DNA from 2 places in the Arthrobacter parietis genome. Region 2 is predicted to be linked to the other one. Evidence: predicted binding sites of a transcription regulator. Region 2 holds the regulator's gene; the other holds the start of a gene.
The links. Region 2 encodes Rex, which represses fermentation and respiration genes when NADH is low (regulators of the CRP and FNR family bind a similar motif). Its sites were predicted from a motif close to CTTGTGAANNNNTTCACAAG; they were not measured.

Region 1 (7,545 bases), 530 kb from region 2:
AGCGGATGACCGCGTCAGTGTGCGATCCGGGCGGCGTGCACACCAGCACGAGATCCGGCTGCACCTCCTCCAGCATCGCGGCCACGGAGGTGAAGGAGGAAGGCGCGCCCCACTCTGCTGCAACTTCCCGCGCCCGGTCGCCGTCCATGTCGACGATGGCTGCGATCTCCACCCGATCGCCGAGGACGCGCAGCCCGGGAAGGTGCTGCCCCTGCGCGATGCCTCCTGCTCCAACGACGGCGGTGCGGATGGGTCTGGTGCGAACTGCCACTGTGAATCCTTTGCTAGGTCAGTGCTGTTTCGGTTTGTCGGGAAGGTTCATAACGCGTGGTCTGGGCTGTGCTCCGGACGGCGGTACGGATGTCGTCCAGCGTGGCTCCCGTCCCGAGAGCTCCCGCGCCCAGTGCGCCGTCGGCACGCGCTTGAACCAGCACGTTGCCAAGGGCCGTGGCCTCCACCGGCCCGGCAAGAACGGGAAGCCCCGTGACGTCCGCGGTGAGCTGGCACAGCAGCCGGTTCTGCGAACCGCCGCCGACAATGTGCACGACGTCGATCGGCTTACCGCTCAGTTGTGCCGCCTGCTCGAGCGTGCGTGCATACACCTGCGCGAGGCTGTCCAAAATGCAGCGAACGACGGCGGCAGGAGACTCAAGCGCTTCGCCCGCCGCGCTGCGGATGCGGTGTGGCATCTTCTCCGGCGCGATGAAGTCGTCGGAATCGGCGTCGATTCGTGGACCGCCGGCGGGCAGCTCGGCAGCCTCAGCGAGAACTTGCTCGAGGGTCACGGATCGCCCCCACTCACGCAGGCACTCCTGGAGCAGCCACAGTCCGCCGCAGTTGCGCAGGTACCGGATGGTGCCGTCAACGCCGCGTTCATTCGTGAAGTTGGCGGCACGGCCGGCTTCGGTGAGGATCGGCTCCGACAGCTCCACCCCCACCAGCGACCAGGTGCCCGAGGAGATGTAGGCAAAGTTGTCTACTCCCGCGGGCACTGCGGCCACGGCGGATGCTGTGTCGTGGGAGCCCACGGCGATGACCGTGGTGGCGGAATCCAGCCCTGTCCGTTCGGTGATGGAGGGCAGCAGGGTGCCCAGCGTTTCCCCCGGTTCCATCAGCGTCGGGAAGATTCTCCGCGGAATGTCGAGGGCATCGAGAAGGTGGCTTGAGAAGTTGCCGGTCGAGGCGTCCAGAAGCCCGGTGGTCGAGGCGTTCGTGATCTCGGTCCGGCGCTTCCCGGTCAGCCAGAAGCCGAGCAGGTCCGGGATCAACAGCGCCTGGACGTTCTCAAGGGAGGGTTCGGCCGCCAGCTGGTAGACAGTGTTGAACGGGAGGAACTGCAGGCCGGTGGTTTCATACAGCCGGTCGAACGGAACCTTTCCGTGCACCCGATCGAGAACCCCAGTCGTGCGCGAGTCACGGTAACTGTGCGGCTGGGAGGCGAGAGCGCCGTCGTCGTTCACCAGGCCGTAGTCCACGGCCCAGGTGTCGACGCCGATGCTCACCACCCGTTCGCCCTTTGCGTCTGTGAGTTCGCGGGCGAGGGTGAGGCCGTGCAGCACCTCCACGAAGAGGGCGTCGATGTCCCAGCGGAGGGCGCCGTCGGTTTCCTGCACGCCGTTCGGGAAACGATGGATGACCTCAAGTGACGGGCCGTCGGTGCCCATCCGGCCGAGGATAACCCGGCCGGATGAGGCACCGATATCGACGGCTGCGTAGACCGACTTCATGCTGAGCCGATTACCGGAGGAAGGCGGCGGCTACGCCGGCATCGACCGGAACGTGCAGCCCGGTGGTGTGGGACAGTTCGGCGGAGGTGAGGACCGCGGCGGCGTTCGCCACGTTCTCGGGCAGCACCTCGCGCTTGAGGAGGGTCCGCTGGGCGTAGTACTCGCCGAGCTTTTCTTCGTCCACACCGTAGACGGCGGCGCGTTTGGCTCCCCAGCCACCGGCGAAGATACCGGAGCCGCGGACCACGCCGTCGGGGTTGATGCCGTTGACGCGGACACCGTACTCGCCGAGTTCAGCGGCCAGCAGACGCACCTGATGGGCCTGGTCGGCTTTGGTCGCTGAATACGCGATGTTGTTCGGCCCGGCGAAGACAGAGTTTTTGGAGGAAATGTAGATGATGTCCCCGCCCATCTCCTGGTCGATGAGCACCTTGGCGGCGGCCTTCGAGACCAGGAACGATCCCTTGGCCATCACGTTGTGCTGCAGGTCCCAGTCTTTCTCGGAGGTCTCCAGCAGCGGCTTGGAGATCGAAAGCCCGGCGTTGTTGACCACAAGGTCCAGTCCGCCGAAGGCCAGGACTGCGGCGTTGATTGCTTCCTGGACCTGCTCGGGATTGGTGACGTCGGCCTGTATGCCGATCGCGACGTCCGGCCCGCCGAGTTCCTCGGCGACCTTCTCGGCGTTTTCGAGGTTCAGGTCGGCGATGACCACGCACGCGCCCTCCGCTGCGAGGCGGGTGGCGATGGCCTTGCCGATGCCCGAGGCGGCGCCGGAGACCAGTGCGATGCGGGTGGCGTGGGACTTCGGCTTGGGCATCCGGGCGAGCTTGGCCTCTTCCAGCGCCCAGTACTCGATGCGGAACTTCTCGGACTCATCGATCGGGGCGTAGGTGGAAATGGCCTCCGCGCCGCGCATCACGTTGATAGCGTTGATGTAGAACTCACCGGCCACGCGGGCCGTCTGCTTGTTCGCACCGTAGGAGAACATTCCGACGCCGGGAATCAGGACGATGGCCGGGTCGGCTCCGCGCATGGCCGGTGAATCGGCGTCGGCGTGGCGCTCGTAGTACCCCTGGTAGTCCGCGCGGTACTCCTGGTGAAGTTCCTTCAGGCGTTTCACGGACTCCTCGACGGAGGCATCCGCGGGCAGGTCCAGCACCAGCGGTTTGACCTTGGTGCGCAGGAAGTGGTCCGGGCAGGAGGTGCCCAGCGCCGCCAGTCGGGGATGTTCAGCTGCGCTCAAAAAGTCCAGAACGGCGTCGTCGTCGGTGAAGTGCCCCACCTGCGCGCGGTCGGTGGAGGCCAGGCCACGGATCACCGGGGCGATGGCGGCGGCCTTCGCGCGGCGCGCCTCAGGCGAGAGCGCGGCGTAGCCGTCGAGGGGCTCACCGAACGCCTTTGGGTTTCCGTTCTCGGTAATGTAGCGCTCGGCGGTTTCGATCATCCACAGTGAATTGTTCTCGGCCTCGTCGGAGGTTTCGCCCCACGCGGTGATGCCGTGCCCGCCAAGGATGGTGCCTACGGCCTGCGGGTTTTCGGCCTTGATCGCGGCTATGTCCAGGCCGAGCTGGAAGCCCGGACGCCGCCAGGGCACCCACACCACCTTGTCGCCGAAGATCTTCTCGGTGAGTGCTTCGCCGTCGACCGCCGTGGCGATCGCGATGCCTGAGTCCGGGTGCAGGTGGTCAACGTGTGCGGCGTCGACGAGGCCGTGCATGGCGGTATCGATGGAAGGTGCCGCGCCGCCCTTGCCGTGCAGGGTGTAATCGAACGCCGCGACCATCTCGTCCTCGCGGTCAAGGCCAGGGTAGACGTTGGTCAGGGCACGGAGACGGTCGAGGCGGAGTACGGCCAGACCCTGTTCCTTAAGGGTCCCGAGGTCACCGCCGGAGCCCTTCACCCAGAGCAGCTCGACGTTCTCGCCGGTAACCGGGTCGGTATCGCTGCCCTTGGCGGAGGTGTTGCCGCCGGCGTAGTTCGTGTTGCGTTTGTCCGCACCGAGCCGGTTGGAGCGGTTGATGAGGTCCTGAACGGTTTGGTTAGTCATGGTTACGCGCCCCATCCTGCCTGCTGTCCGCCCTCACGGTCAGCGTTGATGATTTCCTGGTAGCCGCTGGCCGCGTAGGCAGCCATGGGGTCCGCGGGAAGTCCGCGGGATTCACGCCACTGGGCGAGTGCCGGACGGACGTCGGTGTAGAAGGCGTCCATGAACAGGGCGTGCGCGCCGAGGACGTCGCCTGCTTCCTGCGCCTTGGTCAACGACTCCCGGTCAACGAGCAGCGCACGGGCCGTCATCTCCTGCACATTGAGGACAGAGCGGATCTGGCCGGGGATCTTCTCTTCGAGGTTGTGGCACTGGTCCAGCATCAGCGCCACGTTGGCAGCCGGGTCGAGGGCGCCGCCGCGAGCCACCTCGTACATGATGCGGAACAGCTGGAACGGATCCGCTGCCCCCACGATCAGGTCATCATCCGCGTAGAAGCGCGAGTTGAAGTCGAAGGATCCGAGCTTTCCGAGGCGGATCAGCTGCGCCACGATGAACTCGATGTTGGTGCCGGGAGCGTGGTGGCCCGTGTCGAGGCAGACCATGGCCTTTTCACCGAGGGCCAGGGTGTGGGCGTAGGAAGTTCCCCAGTCAGGGACGTCGGTGTGGTAGAACGCCGGTTCGAAGAACTTGTACTCGAGAACCATGCGCTGGTCATCACCGAGGCGCTCGTAAACCTTTTGCAGGGAATCATGCAGCCAGTCCTGGCGTGAGCGCATGTCGCCCTGGCCGGGGTAGTTGGTGCCGTCAGCCAGCCAGATCTTCAGGTCCTGTGAACCGGTGACGTTCATGACGTCGATGCACTCGTACATGTGGTCGAGGGCCTTGTTGCGAACGGCGGCGTCGCTGTGGGTCAGGGACCCGAACTTGTAGATGTCATCCTGGAACGTGTTGCTGTTGATGGTGCCCAGCGTGATGCCGAGGCCCTGCGCGAAGTCAGAAAGCGCGCCGTAATTTTCCACCTTGTCCCAGGGAATGTGCAAGGCAACGGAGGGCGCAAGGCCGGTCAGCTCGTTAACCTTGGCGGCGTCGGCGATCTTCTCCTGCACAGTGCGCGGAGTGCCGGGAGTCTGAAATACCTTGAAGCGGGTTCCGGAATTGCCGTAAGCCCAGGACGGCACCTCAATAGCGAGGTTCTCCAGGGTTGGCGTTATGCGGCTCAGGTCAACCATTACTTCTCTCCATTTACAGCTGCCGGCTGCAAGCCCGCGCGCATCGTCGTTGTTTTGCACTGACTTTTCACTAGGCCTGAAGGAGGCGGCGGTGACGGTCAGGAGATGAATCAGATATTGAATCGATTCATTAGTACGTTTCAAAGGTATCCTTGGCGATAAGTGGTGTCAAGCATTCTCGTGAAGAGTGCAGATTTTCGTCCACCGCTTGTCTACAGCCCGTCACTTCCAGGAATCGAGGGTCTGCCCGGATGGTCAGTATCAAAGACGTTGCCGACCAGGCGCAGGTTGCCGTGGGCACAGTATCGAACGTGCTCAACAACCCGGACCGCGTAGCTGAAAAGACCCGTGAGCGGGTGCTCAGCGTCATCTCGGAACTGGGCTTCGTGCGCAATGATGCCGCTCGCCAGCTCCGTGCCGGGCTCAGCCGCACCATTGGGCTCATCGTCCTCGACGTCAGTAATCCGTTCTTCTCTTCGCTGGCGCGCGCCGCCGAAGACCGGGCGGCGGAGTCGGACAGCACCGTGCTGCTGGGGGACAGTGGGCATGACGCCGGCCGCGAAAGCCGCTATCTCGATGTGTTCGAGCAGCAGCGGGTCAAGGGTGTCCTGATTTCCCCGGTAGGTAACGTCGATTCCCGGCTCGAGCAGCTGCGGGCGCACGGCGTGCCGGTGGTTTTGGTGGACCGGGTGGACCCGCAGCGCCGGGTCAGTTCAGTGTCAGTGGATGATGTCGCCGGCGGTTACATGGCGGTGAAGCACATGCTCTCGCGCGGGCGGCGGCGCATCGCGTTCATCGGAGCGTCCACCGACATCCAACAGGTGGCGGACCGTCTGGCCGGAGCGCAGCAGGCTGTGGAGGAGTACCCGGATGCCGAGCTCGAGGTGGTGGAAGCCGCCGCAATGACCGTGCTGGCGGGGCGCGCGGCCGGTGAACTCCTTGCGGAGCGCGGCAGGGAAGGCCTGCCGGACGGCATTTTTTGCGCCAACGATCTACTGGCCATCGGCGTGATGCAGGCTGTGCTGCTCATCCGCGGGTTGCGGATTCCGGAGGACCTCGCGCTGATCGGCTACGACGACATCGACTTCGCCCAGTCTGCGGTTGTTCCGCTGTCCACAGTGCGGCGGCCAACGGAGCTGATGGGGCGCACCGCCGTCGAACTGTTGCTTGAAGCGATTGACCGGACCTCACCCGAAAGCCGGCAGGTCATCTTCCAGCCCGAGCTGGTCAGCCGCGGAAGCACGCTCTAGCCCTTCCTCCTTCGTGAACTTTTGTGCAGCTCCGGCGAGTCCGACGCCGGTTTGAGTCACCGTAGGTGCGCAAAAGTTGCGGGCAGGCGAGCTCCTTGGCAAGTCGCAGTGGTAGCATCCATGAAACGATTCATACCCGCTCGACGAGGAGAACTATGGAACGCGTCTGCTTCCAGTTGCAGGTGAAGCCCGACCGCCTTGAGGAGTACAAGGAGCGCCATGCCGCCGTCTGGCCGGACATGCTCCGCGCCCTCAAGGACACCGGCTGGAACAACTACTCGCTCTTCCTCCGGCCGGATGGCCTCCTGATCGGGTACGTCGAGTCGGATGACCTCGCCGCAGCCCAGCGCGCTATGGCCGAGACCGACGTCAATGCCCGATGGCAGGCCGAGATGGGCGAGTTCTTCGTGGAGCTCGACGGCCGGCCGGACGAAGGATTTGTGCGGATCGAGGAGGTCTTTCACCTCGAGGACCAGCTCGACGCCCACGCCGAATGATCATCAGCCCGCAAAGTAGCCGGAAAATGGCAGGTTCGCCGGGAAGACCCCACGAACGTGCCACGCACCGGCGATCCTGACTCGAAAGGTCCCTCCAATGACCCGTACCCTCCGCGCCGCCATCCTCGGCACCGGCGCCGTGGCGCACCTCCATGCCGAGGCGCTTGCCGCGATCGACGGCGTCACCGCGGTTGCCTCAGCCGACCCCAGCGAGGAGCGGGTCCGTGACTTCAACGCCCGGCACGGAATCGCAGCCGGGTACGGCACCCTGGAGGAGCTGTTGGCCAAGGAGGCTGTCGACGTCGTGCATATTTGCACTCCGCCGGCGGGACATGCGGAACAGACAAAAGCAGCGTTCGACGCCGGTGCTCACGTCATCGCCGAAAAGCCGCCTGCGCTCTCCCTCGCAGAGGTGGACGCCATGCAGTCGGACGCGGTGGCCGCGAACCGGAAGCTCGCCGTCGTCTTCCAGCAGCGAACCGGCACGGCCGCCGCTCATATCCGGAACCTGCTGCGGTCGGGTGAACTCGGGAGGCCGCTAACCGCCGTCTGCCATACACAGTGGTACCGCGGTCCCGAGTACTTCGACGTGCCGTGGCGCGGAACGTGGGAGACCGAGGGTGGCGGCACCACGCTGAGCCACGGCATTCACCAGATCGACTTGCTCGCCTACCTGCTCGGCGAGTGGAGCTCGGTGTCCGGCCAGCTGTTCCGGCTTGACCGGGAGTTGGAGACCGAGGACACCTCGTGCGGCGTCGTCGTCTTCGAGAATGGCGCCATCGCGTCGGTTCTGAGCACTGTGCTCGCGCCGCGGGAGTCGAGCCTGATCCGCATCGACACGGAGCACGCCACCAT
Region 2 (7,545 bases):
ACCGCGACGCCCACGTTCGCGGCGGCGACTTCTTCGACGCTGAGCAGTTCCCCGAGATAACTTTCGTGTCCAAGCGGGTCGAAGGCGCCGGCGAGACCTACAAGCTGATCGGCGACCTGACCATCCGCGGGATCACCAAGGAAGTTGCCATCGATACCGAGTTCAACGGTGTTGCTGTTGACCCCTTCGGTGCCACCCGCGCTGGATTCTCCGGCCAGACGGTCATTTCCCGCAAGGAATTCGGCCTGACCTGGAACGCAGCTCTTGAGGCCGGCGGTGTTTTGGTGGGCGACAAGGTGACCATCAACCTTGACGCCGCTTTCGTGGCACCCTCGGCCAACTAGGCTCTTTGCTCACGAATCCCTTCGAGGGGGCGTGCCGGCTTTCCGGCACGCCCCCTCGTTTCTTCTGTCCTGAAAGCCCGACGGCGAAAGCTTGACGGCGGTACGCTGAGCGCATGAGTACGCCATCACACGATCCTTCAGAACGCGATCCGCACCAGCTCTCCGGAACTGAGTCACTCAATCCCAATGAGCCCGGACCAACACAGAACTCCGGTGCGGGCCTCTCCCCCGAACCGCAGAAACCTGCATCTCCATACTCCTACCAGTCGGCCCAGCCCGCAGGGTATGCCTACCCGAGTGCAGCCCGCATGCCGGAACAGGCGCGGCCGCCCCTCCCCAAGGAAGTCAATCTGGCTTTTTGGCTGATCATCGCCGCTGGGGTTCTCAACTTCATCACCACCCTGATGGGATCAGGCACCACGGGTGGGCCGGCGGGAGCGGCTGCAATCGGTGTCGGCATCGGGATCGTTGTCGGCATCCTTACCACCGGCGTATACGTCCTGCTGGCCGTCTTCATCCGCAAGGGACACAACTGGGCACGCATAACCGCCACTGTTCTTGCGGGTATTTCGGTTCTGCTCATGATCATGAGTTGGGTGACGCTCGCCGCGCTGCAGGGCAACGCTGAAGTCCAGGCGCAGCTGGGTGGGGAAAGCCTGCAGCCAAGCGGATTCTCCATCGCGCTGAACGTGCTCGTGGTGCTGCTTGGCGTCGCCGGAGTTGTGCTGTGCTGGCTCAAGCCGTCCAACGCCTACTTCAAGCGGCAGCAAATCACGCACTAGCGCGCAGAAGCTTGCTGGACCGGCCCTACTGGGCCGCGCGGGCGCTGGAACCGGCATCAAGATCCGGATCCTGCGCCCGCTGTGCGTGGTAAGCGAGGATCTGCAGCTCCGTGGCCATGTCCACCTTGCGCAGCTGCACCCGGTCAGGAACCTGCAGCACTACCGGCGCGAAACTTAGGATGCTTGTCACCCCGGCCGCAACAAGTTCATCGCACAACTGCTGTGCAACGCCCGCTGGTACCGCGAGAACAGCCATATTGGCGCGCGTCCTGTGAAGCACGGTTGTCAGATCCTCCACTGGGCTGACGCGCAGCCAGCCGACCTCCGTACCGACGATCATCTGATCTGCGTCGAACAGCGCGACCACCTCGAAGCCCCGCGACTGGAACCCCGAGTACCCGGCGAGCGCACGCCCGAGGTTTCCGGCTCCGACGATGGCCACCCGCCAGTCCTGGGTCAGTCCCAGGGCTGTGGAGATCTGGCTGTTCAGGTACTGGACGTCGTAGCCGACACCCCGCGTGCCGTAGGAACCCAGGTAGGAGAGGTCCTTGCGGAGCATGGGCGAATTCACGCCCGCCGCGTCTGCCAGTTCCTCCGAAGACACTCGTTCAATCCCCTCCGCCAGAAGGGAGTTGAGGGCGCGCAGATAAATGGTCAGGCGGGCGAGCGATGCAGGCGGAATTTGCCTGCCCTGCTGATCGCTCGCGGCGGACCGTAATCCGGGAAGCTCCGACATGGTCACTGGTTCATCTCTCCGTTATTTGTTCGCCGGCGGCCTGAACTGCTCCGCCCGCCCGCCGGAGGATGACGGCGGGATAGTCCCACTTTAGGTCCCTGGTGGAAGCCCTCAAAGTCAGGAGGGCGCTGAGCACAACGGCTCAGGTGAGTAGCCTGCGCAGGCGCGCTTCGTCGATTGTCCAGAAGTCCCGCTGGACCCCGTCGAGAAGCAGAACCGGCACCTCTTCCGAGAATCGTTCCAGCAGATCGGCGTGATCGGCAATCGACTCTTCCCGCCAAAGCACGCCCAGTTCGGCAGCCACGCGGCTCACTATCTCCCGGGCGGCGTGACAGAGGTGGCAGTCCGGCCTCGTCACCAACACGAGGCCCGTGCTCCATTCCGCGACAGGCGGTTGGGTCTGCTGAGTCATGGTCCACAAGCTTACTGGCCGCGGGCTCCGTGCAGGTCGCCATTACGGAACGCCCTCGAAGCGTGAAAAATCGGCTGGTTGCTGTGGGTGTCCGCGGACACGCTGAACGCCAACCAGTGATTAGACTCGTGCTATGTCCGCAGCCAGCCTCCGACCCGCAGTCGAGCCCGGGTCTTCCACGGAGACTGTGCCTGCCGAATCTTCTCCGCTGGGCGGACCGGCCGGGGAAGCAGCATTTTTCGACGTCGACAACACGATGATGCGCGGCGCCAGTCTCTTCCATGTGGCGCGCAAGATGTACCAGCGGCGCGCTTTCACGCTCCGTTTTGCCGCAGGGCTGGCCTGGAAACAGCTGCGCTTCGTGATGCGCGGCGAGAACATGACCGACATCCATGCTGTCCGTGATGCCGCTCTTGCCTTCGCTATCGGCATTGCGCATGAAGATGTGCTGGCCCTTGGCGAAGAAGTCTATGACGAAATGATCGCGTCGAAGATCTGGCCGGGAGCGCGTGCCCTCGCGGAACAGCACCTCCGCAACGGGCGCCGCGTCTGGTTGGTCACGGGCACTCCCGTCGAAGTGGCCAGCGTGATCGCCAACCGGCTTGGGCTCACGGGTGCACTCGGCACTGTGGGAGAGGTCTCTGAGGGCTTCTACACAGGCAAGCTCGTGGGTGAGTTCCTCCACGGGCCGGCAAAGGCCACGGCCGTCAACGAACTTGCCCGGAAAGAGGGCCTGGACCTGTCCCGCTGCTGGGCGTACAGCGATTCCTACAACGATGTGCCACTGCTCAGCATTGTTGGCCACCCGATCGCTATCAACCCTGACCATCGCCTTCGCAAGCACGCCCGTGACTCCAACTGGCCAATCTATGATTTTCGAAGCGGCCGCCGTGCGGCAACATTGGGGCTCAAGGCAGCAACGGGAGCCGGTGCCATCTACGGCCTGTGGCGCGGCTTCACCCGCATGAGAGGCTAGTCCTTAAATGCAAAACCGGTCCGCCTCACTGGCGGACCGGATGCGATGCTACTTCTTGTTGCGGCGCTGGTGGCGGGTCTTGCGAAGCAGTTTGCGGTGCTTCTTCTTCGCCATCCGCTTGCGGCGCTTCTTGATTACTGAACCCATAGAGTCCTCACAAACTATTCATTCCGGTTCCGGACAACCTCTACCGCATGAACTGCGGCAGGGGCGTTCGAATCTGACAAAAGACGCACATCGCGGTGACGTACATCATGCGGCCGCACATACGACCGTCTACGCAAAACGCTTCTTAACAGAGTACCCGCTCAGACCGGTCTCCCTGACCGGCACCATCCGCGACCCTAGCCTGTACCCGACTCACCCTCCACGGATGCGGAGCGCAGATACTGTTGCACAGCGGATTCGGGCACCCGGTAGGAACGCCCGAACTGAACCGCCGGCATGTCCCCTGAGTGCACCAGCCGGTATACGGTCATCTTCGATACCCGCATCACTTCGGCAACTTCCGCAACTGTCAGGAAGCGCACGTCGGAGAAGTTGCTGCCGCTCGCCATCTCACCACTGTCCTTTTCTCTGGAGCTAACCCTGAGAGGCGCGCCCACCGCACTTGATGGAACGCCGGACGGCGTGTCGCCTTGAGACCTGAGGATTATCCGTCTAGGGAGATACTCTAGTGGTTCCTGTGACCAAAGTGAAAGCACGCCAAGGTCACGAAACGCCACCCTGACGACGCCGGCGCGAACCTCTCGCGAGATCGCCAAGCACCGATGCCGTAACACCCCAGCCCATGCAGGCGTCGGTCACGCTCTGGCCGTAGGCAAGTCTGCCTCCAGCTGTCACATCAAGTTTCTGCGCGCCCTCTACGAGGAAACTTTCCAGCATGACGCCGGCTATGGTGCCGGAACCGGATATTGCATCCGCAAGTTCCCGGGCGACGTCCGCCTGCCGCCGATGGTCCTTGCCACTATTCGCATGGCTGGCATCCACGATGAGGCACTGGTTCTGACCTGCCGCAGCAAGCGCGGCAGAGGCGTGCGCAATGTGGGCGGGGCTGTAGTTCGGGCCGTCGGATCCGCCGCGAAGGATCAAATGGGTGTCCGGGTTTCCGGTGGTCGAGACGAGGGCTGCGCGTCCGCCCTCATCGACCCCCAGGAAGGTCTGCGGTGCACCTGCGGCAGCGCAGGCGTCGAGTGCCACCCTGACGCCACCGTCGGTTCCGTTCTTGAACCCCACGGGCATGGACAGGCCGGAGGACAGCTGGCGGTGGATCTGGCTCTCGGTGGTCCGGGCGCCGATTGCACCCCAGCTGATCAGGTCCGCAATGTATTGGGGGCTGATCGGCTCGAGGAACTCGGTGCCAAGTGGAAGTCCCAGGGCGGCAACCTCTTGAAGGAACCTACGGGCCGTTCGCAGGCCGGCGGCAATATCATGGCTCCCATCCAGGTGCGGGTCATTGATCAACCCTTTCCAACCCACCGTGGTGCGGGGCTTTTCGAAGTATGCCCGCATAACCACCAGCAAATCTTCGCGGTGCATTTGCGCGGCGTCAGCCAGCATGCGCGCGTACTCGATACCGGCGTCGGGGTCATGGATTGAGCAGGGACCGACGATGACGAGCAGGCGATCATCCACGCCATTGAGGACTGCCCGGATTTCTTCGCGCGAGCGGCGGATTGATGCTGCAACCTCGGAACTGACAGGAAGTTCAGCGAGAACTGCGGCGGGCGTGGGCAGCGGATCAATGCTGCGGACATTGAGATTGGAAGAGGCTGAAGTAAGGGTTTTCATGGTCCCGGCTTTCGAAGGTGGTTCTCCGGCGGGGCTGTCCTACAGAACCCGCCGTGGAAACGACGAAGGGCAGGAAACGTGTCCTGCCCTATTGGCTCTGAAGGTGTTGGTCAGCGTGTCAGGCCGCAGGCTCCTCCAGAGCCAACGCAAAATACGCATACCAACGGGTTGTCATGAAACGAGGTTAGACGGCGCCATCTGAATTGTGAACTTTGGTATCGGTATGTGACGGCTGACGCTGAAAGTTCTCCAACGCTGAAAGTTTCCCACATCCCCTTTCTTTCGAAGATATCTTCTAATAGAATGAAGTATGAGCCTGACAGCCGCACTCGACGCCCTCCCCGGCGAACGGCTGCGCGCTCTCCCAGCCTTCGGATTCGATGATCCGGCCGGTTGCTCCGAACCTTCGATCAGCGAGCTGAAGCAGCTCCTTGCCGCGTACACCTCGCGTTTGGTGGCCGAGTTCGCGGGAATGGGACAGGATCAACGTCGCCGAGCATTTGACCGGGATCGAGGATCTGTCCCGGACGGTCGAGTACCTTCAGCTCGTTGCGGCAACGGCAGTGGATCGCAGCAGCGCCGCAGCGGGCGGCAAGCCCACCGACACCAACAACACCACGACCGACAACGGGACCCCCACCGGTGGTGGTGTCGGTTTCGCGTTCGGTTTGTCCGGTCAGTCCGGTGGGCGTTCGGCCTACCGGTGCACCGCCGGATACCTGCAGGACCGGCTACGGATCAGCAGAAGCGAAGCCAACCGCCGGCTCCGCCTCGGCGCGAAACTCATCCCCCGCACCACACTCACCGGAGAACCCCTACCCGCCGCCTGTGCACACCTCGCAGCGGCGGTCTCAGCCGGAGTGGTGTCCGGCAAAGCAGCCACCATGATCAACAGCGCACTGGACCGCGCACAGTTCACCACCGAACCAGCCGTGCTCAACACGATCGAAGCCCAACTCACCGCCAGCGCCACCCGCTTCGATCCCGATTTCCTCACCAAACTCATCGGCCGCGTCGAAGCGCACCTGGACCCCGACGGACCGGAACCGAGCGAGAAGGAACTCACCGCCCGCCAAGGCGTATTCCTCCGCGGCAAAAAACGCGGCCTCCACCTACTCGACATCGCCGCCACCGATGAACAATACGAATACCTCACCACCATCATGAACACCGCCACCAACCCCCGAACCACCAACCCCGGAGACAGCGGAAGCGACGCCAGCACCAGCGGCGGAGCGGGTGGCGACGGCCACACCAGCGACAGCAGCACCAACGGCGAAGCGGGCGGCGAACAGTCCGAAGCACCCGCCGAGACCAGGACACGGGCACAGCTGCTCCTGGACGGACTCGTCGGAGCCTGCCAGATAGCCTTGGCCACCGACAAGCTACCCGCCACCGGCGGGCAGCGGCCGCAGGTACTCGTGACCATCGACTACCAAACACTCCTCGGCGACCTCGAAACCCGCACCGGAGTGTTTTCCCCCGCCACCGGTACGTTCACCGGCACTTCTGCTGGCCCATCCGCCACCGGACCGTCGACCGACGCCTCTTTCTCCTCAGCCGGCGGCGCTTCGCTCGCCTACACCGGGCCCGTCAACGCCCGCACAGCCCGCAAAATCGCCTGCGACGCCGACATCATCCCGGTCGTCCTCGGCGGACAAGGCGAAATCCTCGACCTCGGCCGCACACAACGGCTCTTCACAGCCAAACAACGCAAAGCCCTCATCGCCCGAGACCAAGGCTGCGCCTTCCCCACCTGCACCATGCCTGCCCACTGGACCGAAGCCCACCACATCCAACCCTGGTCACACGGCGGAACCACCAGCACCGACAACGGAATACTTCTGTGCAGCCACCACCACCATCTGATCCATCAAAACGAATGGACCATCCAGATACGGGACCGCCTCCCCTGGTTCATCCCACCCCCACACCTCGACCCACACCAACAACCCCAACGCAACCACTACTGGACACTCTGCTGAACAAATCGCGCGCACTTAGCCGGACGTCTCAGGCAGCAGGGACAGCTGAAACGACTAGTGCCGGCGAGCCCAAATCCCCGCGCCCTGAACAGTCAGCAGGTAAGCAGAAGGCCGTGGGCACGGAGCACCCACGGCGGCTACTCCTTGCGGCGGCGCAGCTTCGGAAACTGGGACAGAAGGTCGGCAGCGCGTTCGGCAGCTCTGCCGACGGTCCGCCCGAACGGTTGAGCGCCATCGATGGGAGTAACGCCCGGCCCTACTGAGACCAGCGCATCGAGTTCCGGTTCCAGGACGGCTGGCGGGAGCGAGGAGTTGACCTTCTGAGCGGGCAACTGGAACTCGGCAAGCCAGGAGGCAACGGTGAGCAATGGCTCCGGCTCGAGTGAATAAAAGCGCTTCTGGCCCTGCGCCCGCATGGTGACAAGCCCTGCTTCCCGCAGAACTTTGAGGTGCTTCGAAACCGTGGGCTGGCTCACTTCAAGCTCTAGCACCAACTCACCCACCGCTTTGTCCCCGTCC

Region 1: a site for Rex is predicted at 5,058-5,077, ahead of rhaI (L-rhamnose isomerase). Genes of this name have one in related genera too.

The regions. Positions count from the first base shown of each region.
Region 1 is NZ_BAAAON010000001.1:979,273-986,817, reverse strand. Features, by position in the region: gene ABFX19_RS04570 (Gfo/Idh/MocA family protein) at 1-271, opposite strand, end outside; gene ABFX19_RS04565 (rhamnulokinase) at 285-1,727, opposite strand; gene ABFX19_RS04560 (bifunctional aldolase/short-chain dehydrogenase) at 1,738-3,774, opposite strand; gene rhaI (L-rhamnose isomerase) at 3,777-4,943, opposite strand; gene ABFX19_RS04550 (LacI family DNA-binding transcriptional regulator) at 5,195-6,193, shown strand; gene ABFX19_RS04545 (L-rhamnose mutarotase) at 6,349-6,690, shown strand; gene ABFX19_RS04540 (Gfo/Idh/MocA family protein) at 6,788-7,545, shown strand, end outside.
Region 2 is NZ_BAAAON010000001.1:445,065-452,609, forward strand. Features, by position in the region: gene ABFX19_RS02100 (YceI family protein) at 1-344, shown strand, start outside; gene ABFX19_RS02105 (hypothetical protein) at 458-1,126, shown strand; gene ABFX19_RS02110 (redox-sensing transcriptional repressor Rex) at 1,152-1,862, opposite strand; gene ABFX19_RS02115 (glutaredoxin family protein) at 2,005-2,274, opposite strand; gene ABFX19_RS02120 (HAD family hydrolase) at 2,408-3,250, shown strand; gene ABFX19_RS02125 (30S ribosomal protein bS22) at 3,299-3,397, opposite strand; gene ABFX19_RS02130 (helix-turn-helix domain-containing protein) at 3,595-3,807, opposite strand; gene ABFX19_RS02135 (3-deoxy-7-phosphoheptulonate synthase) at 3,962-5,041, opposite strand; gene ABFX19_RS02140 (HNH endonuclease signature motif containing protein) at 5,473-7,026, shown strand; gene ABFX19_RS02145 (ArsR/SmtB family transcription factor) at 7,164-7,545, opposite strand, start outside.